One region of the Streptomyces griseoaurantiacus genome, then DNA from elsewhere that is predicted to be linked to it. Evidence: riboswitches for the same ligand, from Rfam matches in the RefSeq annotation. Region 1 holds a riboswitch; the other holds the start of a gene.
The links. A riboswitch is a leader RNA that binds a small molecule or an ion and turns the genes downstream of it on or off. The one in region 1 is predicted to bind cyclic di-AMP.
Positions count from the first base shown of each region.

Region 2: it holds a riboswitch for cyclic di-AMP, as region 1 does, so the genes downstream of both, OHB09_RS19105 (transglycosylase SLT domain-containing protein) here and OHB09_RS28200 (M23 family metallopeptidase) in region 1, are expected to answer to the same signal.

Region 1 is NZ_CP108326.1:6,375,001-6,380,578, forward strand. Features, by position in the region: gene OHB09_RS28180 (aspartate aminotransferase family protein) at 1-279, shown strand, start outside; gene OHB09_RS28185 (helix-turn-helix domain-containing protein) at 388-1,011, shown strand; gene OHB09_RS28190 (DUF6126 family protein) at 1,008-1,127, shown strand; gene OHB09_RS28195 (tyrosine-protein phosphatase) at 1,188-1,985, opposite strand; cyclic di-AMP (ydaO/yuaA leader) riboswitch at 2,499-2,659, shown strand; gene OHB09_RS28200 (M23 family metallopeptidase) at 2,664-3,596, shown strand; gene OHB09_RS28205 (SGNH/GDSL hydrolase family protein) at 3,890-4,675, shown strand; gene OHB09_RS28210 (MBL fold metallo-hydrolase) at 4,834-5,578, shown strand, end outside.
Region 2 is NZ_CP108326.1:4,286,080-4,291,657, forward strand. Features, by position in the region: gene fahA (fumarylacetoacetase) at 212-1,432, opposite strand; gene OHB09_RS19100 (Cof-type HAD-IIB family hydrolase) at 1,685-2,500, shown strand; gene OHB09_RS19105 (transglycosylase SLT domain-containing protein) at 2,566-3,051, opposite strand; cyclic di-AMP (ydaO/yuaA leader) riboswitch at 3,057-3,226, opposite strand; gene OHB09_RS19110 (polyprenyl synthetase family protein) at 3,798-4,808, shown strand; gene OHB09_RS19115 (LolA family protein) at 5,143-5,578, shown strand, end outside.

The DNA of each region.
Region 1 (5,578 bases):
CTGAAACTGCGGAGCCGGTGGGCGATGCTGCAGGCGGCCCGCAAGGGGCTGTTCGCGCAGATGGTCGTCGTCCCGCTGCTGCAGCGGCACCGCATCCTCACGCAGGTGTCCGGGGACCACCTGGAGGTGATCAAGCTGATCCCGCCGCTGGTGGTGGACGAGGCCGACGTCGACCGCTTCCTGGAGGCGTTCACCTCGGTCATGGACGACGCCCACGAGGGCGGCCTCATGTGGGACTTCGGCAAGACCCTCGTGAAGCAGGCGGTGGCCGCCAGGTAGTCGGCGACCGGTGGGGCCCCGCGGCACGCGGTCCGCGGGGCCCCACCGGTTTTTGCCTGTCAGGCAAGAAAATTGCCCCAGGGGTAAAAGTCTGGCTCAATCGGGGGTATGAGCCCATCCGATCCGCCCCCGTCGGCGGAGACCGGCGCGGCCCTCTCCACCGTAGCGCCCCAGCTCCGCGCCCTGCGCCACCACGCGGGCCTGACCCTGGAGAGCGCGGCCCGGGCCGCGGACCTCTCGCCGGCCCACCTCTCCCGTCTGGAGACCGGTCACCGCCAGCCGTCCCTCCCCGTGCTGCTCACGCTCGCCCGCGTCTACGGCACGACCGTCTCCGAGCTGCTCGGCGAGACCACCGCCGCGCGTGACGCGGTCGTCCGCGCCGACCGCGCGGAGCCGACCCGGGCCGGCGGCTGGACGTACTGGCAGGCCGGCGCCCCCGGCCGCGGCATGCAGGCACTGCGCGTCCACGTCCCCCACGGCACCCAGGGCGACATCGTCCGCGTCCACCCGGGGGAGGAATGGCTCCACGTCCTGCGGGGGCGGCTGCGGCTGCGGCTCGGCGACACCGCGCACCTGCTGGACACCGGGGACAGCGCGCACTTCGACTCGCTCACCCCGCATCGCCTCGCCGCCGCCGACCCCTCCGGCTGCGAGCTGCTGTTCGTCCATACCCTCCTGCAGAGCCCCAGTACCGCGCTCTGCCTCGGCCCCCTCACCGGAGAGACCCCATGAGCGACTACGAGACGAAGTTCCCGCGTGCCCTGTGGATCAGGCTGCTCGTCTACCTGGCCGTCGGCCACCTCTTCGCCGCCTTCATCTGGCTGCTCTTCGAGGTGGGCGCCAAGTAGCGCGCGCCGCGCGGGCCGGGCCGGGCGCGGCGGGGCCCAAGGGCTCAGTGGCGCGGGGGCTCAGTCCAGCAGGTGGTCCCGCAGCCGCGCACGCACCTCGGGAGTGACCCCGAGGCCCTGCTCCAGGTAGGCGTCCACCCCGCCCCAGGTCTCCTCGATCGCGGCGAACGCCGCCTGGAGGTACTCGGCCCGCGCGTCGAACAGCGGGGCGATCAGTTCCATCACCTCGGGGGAGTGCGCGTCGGGCGAGGACGCGGTGCGGCGCACCTTGTACCTGCGGTGCTTCGCGTTCGACTCCAGGTAGTCGGCGAGGATCGCGTCCCGCTCCACGCCCAGCGCGAGCAGCGTCACGGCGATCGACAGTCCCGCCCGGTCCTTGCCCGCCGAGCAGTGCATCAGCGCCGGCACTCCGCCCTCGGCCAGCGTGCCCAGCACCCGCGCGTGCTCGGCCGTGCGTCCGCGCACGATCGCGCGGTACGAGGCGATCATCCGCGCCGCGGCCCTGCCCTCGTCCAGCAGCTCCCGCAGCTGGTCCAGGTTCCCCTCGCGCACCATCTTCCAGAACTCCGCCCCGTCGGCCGGGTCGGACAGCGGCAGGCCCACGTTGCGTACGCCCGGCAGCTCCACGTCCGGGCCCTCCAGCCTGTGGTCCGCGGCGTTGCGGAAGTCGAAGACCGTGTGCAGGCCCAGGGAGGCGAGGAACACCGCGTCCTCGGCCGTCGCGTGCGCGAGGTGGCCGCTGCGGTACAGCCGCCCCAACGCCACCCGTCGGCCGTCCGCGGTCGGCAGCCCGCCCAGATCGCGGAAGTTGCGCACTCCGGCCAGCTCGGGCTCGGTCGACGGGACCTGCTGTGTCACGGGTGCTCCTCCCATCCGTCCGCCGACGCGGCTCGTCGGCGGGGCGCGTTCCGCCGACGACGATACGGCACCGGTGCCCCCTGCACGCAGGTCGCGCGCAGGTCTCACCCGCGCACGAGCGCGCACGTCACGCCCGCCTCCCTCTCCCCGCGAATGCCGCAGAACCGACGAATCGCCCAGCCGGTCGCTCCCCATAAGGGAGTTCTGTCCGAATAGTCATCGGTCGGCACCTTCGCTCCAACTGGCCCGGTATTGCTCCGCGTCGGTGAAGGCGCGGGTGAGCAGCGTCATATTCGTGACGGGGCGTCGAACGTCATGTTCACGTAATTCACCTGTTCCGTCGGCGAATTCGGCGGCAAAGGAAGATCGCCACTTGTGGCGCCGTACCCCGAATTCCCTGAATCGATCAAGGGAAAAAGGTGTCCGGGAAAGCCGAAGGTTGTGGTCGCGGCGCCATTTCGCTTACGTTCCCCCTCGTTCCGAGCGGAACGCCGAATCCTGCCGCCGCCCGGAAATCCGCACTCACCCACCCGTACACGGCAGGAGCGGGGGACCCACAGGTACAACGCCTGGTCCGGTCTTCCGGGACAGGCTCGGGGTATAGCCGCCACAGCGCGGCCGGGCATCTCCAGCTCGCACCCGACAGCTCACCTCGCAGGCGCCGGAGAGGAATTCGACATGCCCGCGAAGGGTAAGCACCGCCGCACCAAGGCCCGGTTCATCACCACGACCCTCGCCGCCGCCGGAACCGGTGGCGCCGCGATCGCGCTGCCCCTCCTGGGTGCCACCGGCGCCCACGCCGCGACGCCCGCGTCCTCCGCCCCCGAGCACTCCGCCGCCTCCGTCTCGGCGGGCGCCCACGAGAACGCCGCCCGCACCTACACGGTGAAGGCCGGAGACTGGCTCGCCAAGATCGCCGGTGACCAGCACGTGGCCGGTGGCTGGCACAAGCTGTACGAGGACAACCGCGAGGCCGTCGGCAGCGACCCCTCGCTCATCCACCCCGGCCTGAAGCTCACCCTCGGCGCCAAGGCCCCGGCGAGCGCGCAGGGTTCCTCCTCCGCCGCGCACGAGGCCCCCGCGAAGAGCGGCGCCGCCGAGAAGACCCAGAAGACCGAGAAGGCCGAGCAGCCGCAGGCCGCGCAGGGCAGCCAGTCCGCCGCGAAGGAAGCCCCCGCCGCCAAGCCCGCCACGAGCAGTTCCTCCGGCTACACCCTGCCGGTCCAGGGCGCCGCCATCGGCACCTCCTACCACGCCTCCGGCAGCATGTGGTCCAGCGGCTACCACACCGGCACCGACTTCGTCGTCCCGACCGGCACCAGCCTCAAGGCGATAGCCGACGCCACCGTCGTCTCCGCCGGATGGGGCGGCGCGTACGGCAACCAGGTCGTCCTCAAGCTCGCCGACGGCCACTACGCCCAGTACGCCCACCTCTCGCAGCTCTCCGTCTCGGCCGGCCAGACCGTGACCGTGGGCCAGCAGCTCGGCCTCTCCGGTGCCACCGGCAACGTGACCGGCCCGCACCTGCACTTCGAGATCCGCACCACCCCGAACTACGGCTCGGACCTCGACCCGGTCGCGTACCTGCGCGCCCACGGCGTCGCCATCTGACGGCTGACGGCCCACGGCCCTCACGGCCCGCGGCACCCGCCTCCCGAAGGCCGGACCCCTCGATCCCCGGGGTCCGGCCTTCGGCCGTGTCCGGACCCGCATCCGCGCCCGTCCCCGCTCCCGCGCCCGTCCCCGTCCCCGTCCCCGTCCCCGTCCTTATTCCGATGTTGACCAAGCCTTGACCCGTGGCTTATCTCACCGCCCGTCAACCCCTCCCTACGGTCGCGCAGCTCACATCCCAGGAGGAAAGATGGGCCGACGTGGCAGACGATTCGAAGAGTGACAACAGATCAGTGATCGGGTCGTACGTGGCGGTGGGGGACAGCTTCACCGAAGGCGTGGGCGATCCCGGCCCGGACGGGTCCTTCCTCGGCTGGGCCGACCGCTTGGCGGTACTCCTCGCCGACCGCCGTCCCGAGGGCGACTTCCGGTACACCAACCTCGCCGTGCGCGGGAAACTGCTCGACCAGATCGTCGCGGACCAGCTCCCGGGGGCCCTGGAGCTCGCCCCCGACCTGGTCTCCTTCTGCGCGGGCGGCAATGACATCATCCGCCCCGGTACCGACCCGGACGAGGTCGCCGAACGGTTCGAGCGGGCCGTCGCCCGCCTTGCCGGAGCGGTCGGCACGGTCATGGTCACCACGGGCTTCGACACCCGCGGCGTCCCCGTGCTCAAACACCTGCGCGGCAAGATCGCGACCTACAACGGGCATGTGCGTGCCATCGCCGACCGGTACGGCTGCCCCGTGCTCGACCTGTGGTCGCTGCGCACGGTGCAGGACCGGCGGGCCTGGGACACCGACCGGCTCCACCTCTCGCCCGAGGGGCACACCCGGGTCGCCCTGCGGGCCGGCCAGGTGCTCGGCCTCGACGTCCCGGCCGACCCCGACCAGCCGTGGCCGCCGCTGCCGCCGCGCGGGACGCTGGAGATCCGGCGCGACGACATCCACTGGGCGCGGGAACATCTCGTGCCGTGGATCGGCCGGCGGCTGCGCGGCCAGTCCTCCGGGGACGCCGTGGTGGCCAAGGGCCGGATCTCGCCCGAGGACATCAGGATGCGGATCGGCGCGGCGGTCTGAGGCAGGCGGTACCGGCCGCCGGGTCCCCAACCGCACTCATTCACCCCGGGGTTGGGCCGCCGCGTGTTCCCCGCGTCCCCCACGGGCGGGGAACACGCCCCGGCCGCCGTCCGTTGACGCCGGTAATGGACCGCACCACGCACACCTCTGGAGACGCCGTGACCGGCCTTCCTTCCCTCGGCTCCGGGCGCAGCCCGCTACGGCCCCTGTCCTTCGGCGCGGATCCCACGGGCGAGCGCCTGGCCCGCATCCGCCGTTCCCCGAACTTCGCCGACGGCGTCTTCGTGAACCCCGACGGCCCCCGCACCCGCGAGTCCGGCGGCTCCGCCCTGGGGATCGCCAAGCAGTACTTCGAGAAGGGGTCCCGCGCCCGCCGCGCTCCCACCGGCACGATCCCGGTGCACCCCACGACCGTCGCCGACCTGGCCCGCCCCCCGAAGAGCGGCCTGCGGATCACCTGGGTGGGGCACTCCAGCGTCCTCGCCGAGATCGACGGCCGGCGCGTGCTGTTCGACCCGGTGTGGGGGCAGCGCTGCTCCCCCTTCGACTTCGTCGGCCCCAAGCGGCTGCACCCCGTCCCTCTCCCGCAGGCCGCGCTCGGCCCGGTCGACGTGGTCGTCATCTCGCACGACCACTACGACCACCTCGACCTGCCCACGATCAAGAAGCTGGCCGGCACGGACACGCTCTTCGCGGTGCCGCTCGGCGTCGGCGCCCACCTGGAGCGCTGGGGTGTCTCACCGGACCGCCTGCGCGAGCTGGACTGGAACGAGTCGACCCGCGTCGGCGGGCTCACGCTGACCGCCACCCCCGCCCGCCACTTCTGCGGTCGGGGCATCCGCAACAGGCAGCACACTCTGTGGGCGTCCTGGGTGGTCGCGGGCGAGAACCACCGGATCTATC
Region 2 (5,578 bases), 2.1 Mb from region 1:
CCATGTGGGACGGCGTCAGATCGCTTGCTGACCCGCGACGTTGGCGGCAGACGCGTGAGATGCGCCACTGGCGCCGCCCCCACGCGTCCGCGCCGCTTCTCACACGTGCGCCCCGCACCTCACGCGTCCGCGCCGCTTCTCGCGCGTCCGCCCTCGCGTCCGCGCCACTGCTCGCGCGTGCGCGCCGCCCCGCAGGCTCCCGTCGCCCGGCTCACGCTCCCGGAACCACGCGCCCCGACACCTCGCCGAGTCCGACCCGGGCGCCGTCCGGGCCCGGGGCCCAGGCCGTGAGGGTGACCTCGTCGCCGTCCTGGAGGAAGGCGCGCTCACCCCCGGGCAGCCGCAGCGGCTCCCGGCCGTTCCAGGTCAGTTCCAGCAGCGAGCCCCGCTCACGCGCCCCCGGCCCGCTGACCGTGCCCGACCCGTACAGGTCGCCCGTGCGCAGCGAGGCCCCGTTCACCGTCATGTGGGCGAGCTGCTGCGCGGCCGTCCAGTACATCGTCGCGAAGGGCGGCTCCGAGACCACATGGCCGTTGACCGCCACGGAGATCCGCAGGTCGTAGCCGCCGGGCTCCTCCTCGGGGCCGGAGTCGTCCAGGTAGGGCAGCAGCGGGTGCGTGCGGGCCGGCGGGGCCACCCGGGCCTCGTCCAGCGCGTCGAGCGGGGTGATCCACGCGGAGACCGACGTGGCGAAGGACTTGCCGAGGAAGGGGCCGAGGGGCACGTACTCCCAGGCCTGGACGTCCCGGGCCGACCAGTCGTTGAGCAGGCACAGTCCGAAGACGTGGTCGCGGAAGGCGGACAGCGGCACGGGCCGGCCCAGCGGCGAGGGCGTGCCGACGACGAAGCCGACCTCCGCCTCGATGTCGAGCCGCACCGAGGGGCCGAACACCGGATCGGGGTCGGTCGGCGCCTTGCGCTGCCCCGAGGGCCGTACGACCTCCGTTCCGGACACCACGACCGTGCCCGCGCGCCCGTGGTAACCGATGGGCAGGTGCTTCCAGTTCGGGGTGAGGGAATCGGCCGCGTCCGGACGGAAGATCTGCCCGACGTTCCGCGCGTGGTGCTCGGAGGAGTAGAAGTCGACGTAGTCCGCGACCTCGAACGGCAGGTGCAGCCGCACCTCGGACAGCGGGTGCAGCATCCCGGCGACCGCCTCCCGGTGGGAGGGGACGGTGACCCACGCGGTCAGCGCGCGCCGCACGTCGGACCAGGCGGTGCGGCCCGCCGCCAGCAGCGGGTTCAGCGTCGGCCGGGCGAGGAGCGAGGCGTAGGGCGAACCGAGGGCGAGGGCCGCGGCGCCCGCGTCGAGCACGTGCGCGCCGAGCCGGACGCCGACCGTCCGCGCGGTGCCGCCGGGCGGGGTGAAGACGCCGTAGGGAAGGTTGTGCGGGCCGAAGGGATCGCCCTCGGGGACGTCGAACGGGGGCATGCGGTGCTGCCTCGCTTTCCTGCGCGCCGGGCGGGGACACGTTCCCGCTGGTGGCGGGGGACGTGTCCCGGTGGTCGGGCCACACGTTACGGCCGAGTCGCCCGTCATGGGCAGTATGCGTGAGGGGTGTTGGCCAAGGGCGTAGGCGCCGTGCGTCAACTGTCGTTGCCGAGGCGGGCGTTGTACCTGAGAAAGCGGACGTCGGCCGGTTCGGGGCGGGTCGGTGGGGCCCGGCATCCGTATTCTCTGATCATGGCCGCACCCACCGCATATGCCCTCATCGCCACTGACCTGGACGGAACGCTGCTGCGCGGCGACGACACGCTCTCCGACCGGTCCCTCGCCGCGCTCGCGCGGGTGGCCGCCGCCGGGGCGACACACCTCGTGGTGACGGGGCGGCCGGCACCGAGGGTGCGCCCCCTCCTGGAGGACCTCGGCGGTGAGGGGCTCGCGGTGTGCGGGCAGGGCGCGCAGCTGTACGACGCCGGCGCCGACCGGCTGCTGTGGTCCGTCACCCTGGACCGGGAACTGGCCGAGACCGCGCTGGGCAAGGTGGAGGCCGAGGTCGGCGAGGTGTACGCCGCCGTCGACCAGGACGGGGCGGACGGGCTGACGCTGATCGAGCCCGGCTATCTGATGCCGCACCCCACGCTGCCCGCCGTCCGGGTCGGCAGGCGCGAGGACCTGTGGGCAGAGCCCATCAGCAAGGTGCTGCTGCGCCACCCCTTCCTCTCCGACGACGAACTGGCGGCGGTGGCCCGGGGGGCGGTCGGTTCACTGGCCACGGTCACCATGTCGGGGCCCGGGACCGTCGAACTCCAGCCATGCGGGGTGACGAAGGCGACCGGGCTGGCGCTGGCAGCCGAGCGGCTGGGACTGCCGCCCTCGCGCACCCTGGCCTTCGGGGACATGCCCAACGACATCCCCATGTTCGACTGGGCCGCGCACGGCGTGGCCATGGCCAACGCCCATCCCGAACTCAAGGCGGTCGCCGACGAGGTCACGGCGTCGAACGAGGACGACGGCATCGCCGTCGTCCTCGAACGTCTCTTCCCGCCGGCGCCCTGAACCCGGGCCCGCACGGGGGCTGCGAAGGGCCGGGCCTTCCGGCCCCCGCCCCCGGCACGGTCGGCTCAGTACGCGCCGAACACGTTGTCGATCGAGCCGTACCGCGCGGCCGCGTAGTTGCAGGACGCCGTGATGTTGGCGACCGGGTCGAACGGGTCGAGCGAGGTGCCGGGCACGTGGTAGGCCAGGAACGTCGGGTCGATGATCTGGAGCAGGCCCTTGGAGGGGGTGCCCTTCGCGGCGTTGGAGTCCCAGTTGTTCACGGCGAGCGGGTTGCCGGAGGACTCCCGCATGATGTTGCGGTGGATGCCCTCGTAGCTGCCGGGGATGCCGTTCTGCGCCATGACCGCCAGCGACTGCTGGATCCAGCCGTCCAGGTTGTCGGCGTAGCCGGCCGTGGTGGCGGTGGTCGTCACCGCGGTCGTGCTCGCGGTGGCCGCCGTGGTCGTGGCGGCGGAGGCCTGGGTGGCGCCGAACAGCGGGAGCGCGAGGGCGGCGGCACCGGTGCCGGCGGCGATCAGGGCGCGGGTGGGCAGGGGAAAGCGGGGCATGGCGGATGTCCTCTCCGTCGCCTGCGAGGTGAGCTGTCGGGTTCGGGCTGGGAGGTGCCCGGCCGGCCCGCACACGCGGAACCGGCTTCACCCCTAGCCGGGCCGGGACTTGGCCCGGACCGGCGACTTACCTGGGTCCCCCGCTCCTGCCGCACGAGATGGGTGCATGGGTGTCCGGACAGCGGCAGGACTCGGCGTTCCGTCCGGATCGGGGAGGAAGCTATGCGAGGAAACCTGTGAGGAACAAGTGACGAAAACGCGATTGTCCCCGGTTGATCTTGCGGTGGGTGTTTTGGGCTGTTGATCCTTTGTGCGCCGCCGGGCTCAACTGGGCGCCCAGGTAAGGGGAATGTCAGATTCCGCTACGACGGCCCCCGGTGGAGTCGCGCGTGACCCAATTCACTGGGCAGCTGAGACGGACGTATGGTGCGGAATACCCCTCAATGGTGCAAGTCGGCGGAGTGGTGGACGTCGGGGTCGTCCGGCCGGGCGCCGGGGGGTCTCGCGGGCGCCGGCGGGGACTCGCCCGGAGGGGTGACACGGTGTGGATCATGCGCGTGTCGGCACATAGCCGTGCGTATCACCCGATCACGAACATGCCGTCTCTGATCCGATACGTCCCGGCCTGGAACCATGGGCGCTCGTGGTGATCGAAACATGACCGGATACGCTGACTTGAGTGAGGGCAGCGACCTATCGACAAACCGTGTAACCGTCACCAGACACCAGCAGACAGGAGACCCCTCGTGACCGTCGTCGGGCCATTCGGGCTGAGCGTGCGGGACCAGGCTCTGGAAGCCGATGTCCAGGTCGGTCTGACGGCTGTCGAGGAGGGCCTGCTCGAAGCCACCAAGAGCGAGGTCGCCTTCATCACGGAGGCCGCCCAGCACCTCGTCCGTGCGGGTGGCAAGCGCTTCCGTCCGCTGCTCGTGATGCTGGCGGCGCAGTTCGGCGACCCCTACGCCCCGGGAATCGTGCCCTCGGCGGTCGTCGTCGAGCTCACCCACCTCGCCACGCTCTACCACGACGACGTCATGGACGAGGCCGAGGTGCGGCGCGGGGTGGACAGCGCGAACACCCGCTGGGGCAACTCGGTCGCGGTCCTCACCGGTGACTTCCTCTTCTCCCGCGCCTCCCACATGCTGGCCGACCTCGGCCCCGAGGCGGTGCGCATCCAGGCGGAGGCGTTCGAGCGCCTGGTCACCGGCCAGATCCTGGAGACCGCCGGGCCGCGCGACGGCCGGGACCCCGTCGAGCACTACCTCGACGTGCTGGCCGGCAAGACCGGCTCGCTGGTCGCGGTCGCCTGCCGGTTCGGCGCGATGATGTCCGGCGCCGACGAGACGGTCGTGGACGTGCTCACGCAGTACGGGGAGCGGCTCGGCGTCGCCTTCCAGCTCGCCGACGACGTGCTCGACATCGCCTCCGACTCCCGGGAGTCCGGCAAGACGCCGGGCACCGACCTGCGCGAGGGCATCCCCACCCTGCCGGTGCTGCGGCTGCGGGAGCGCGCCGAGCGGCTCGGCCTGCCGGCGGACGTGGCCCTGTGCGAGCTGCTCGACTCCGACCTGGCCGAGGACGCCCGGCTCGCCGAGGCGCTGGAGCGGCTGCGGGAGCACCCGGCCCTGGAGCAGGCGCGGCGGGACACCGTGCGCTACGCGGAGGACGCGCGGTCGGCGCTGGCCCCGCTGCCGGAGTGCGCGGCGAAGAAGGCGCTGACGGAGATGTGCGAACTGGTCGTGCACCGGGCCGGATGAGCCCCGGGCCGGGTCGTCGGCGCGGACCGCCCGCCACCCGGAACGCCCCGGCCCGCTCACCCGTCGGGACCTCGTGAAGTCCTCCGGCGACTCTCCCACCCCTACGGGTGGGTGGACGCTCTCCACCCTCGTGTCATACCGCAGGAGTACGCGGAGTTGGCTCCGGGGGTTGACGCCGTGCCGCGGACTTTTTGGTCATATGGAGAGGACCACCTCCCCGGACTTCGGGTGACAATGGCGGCACGGGGTGGGAAGTCCCGGCTCGAGGGCGAAACGCAGAGCCAGGGGGAGCGCGAGCACGGCAGCCGCCGCCGACGACGGAGGTAAGGCACACATGGCACCGTACGGAACCGACGACATCACCCCCGGTCAGACCCCCGGCGGGAACACGGGTGGCAGCGCCGGAGACGCGGGCGGGGCGCGGCGCAGGGCCTCGCGGTACGTCGTCCCGGCCGCCGTGGTGGGGGTGGCGGCGGCGACCATCGGGCTCGTCCCGGCGCTCGCCGACTCCGGCGACCCCGACCTGCCGAGGATCAGCGCACAGGAACTCGTCGAGAAGATCGCCGCCTCGGACGTGGACCGGCTCTCCGGCACCTTCAAGGTCACCACCGACCTGGGCCTGCCGGACCTGGGCGGTCTGGAGAGCGGCCTGCTCTCCGGCGTCTCCTCGCAGGGCGGCTCCACCGCCGACCCCTCCGCCAGGCTGACGGAGCTGGCGAGCGGCACGCACACCGTGCGGGTGGCGATGGACGGCCCGGACAAGCACAAGT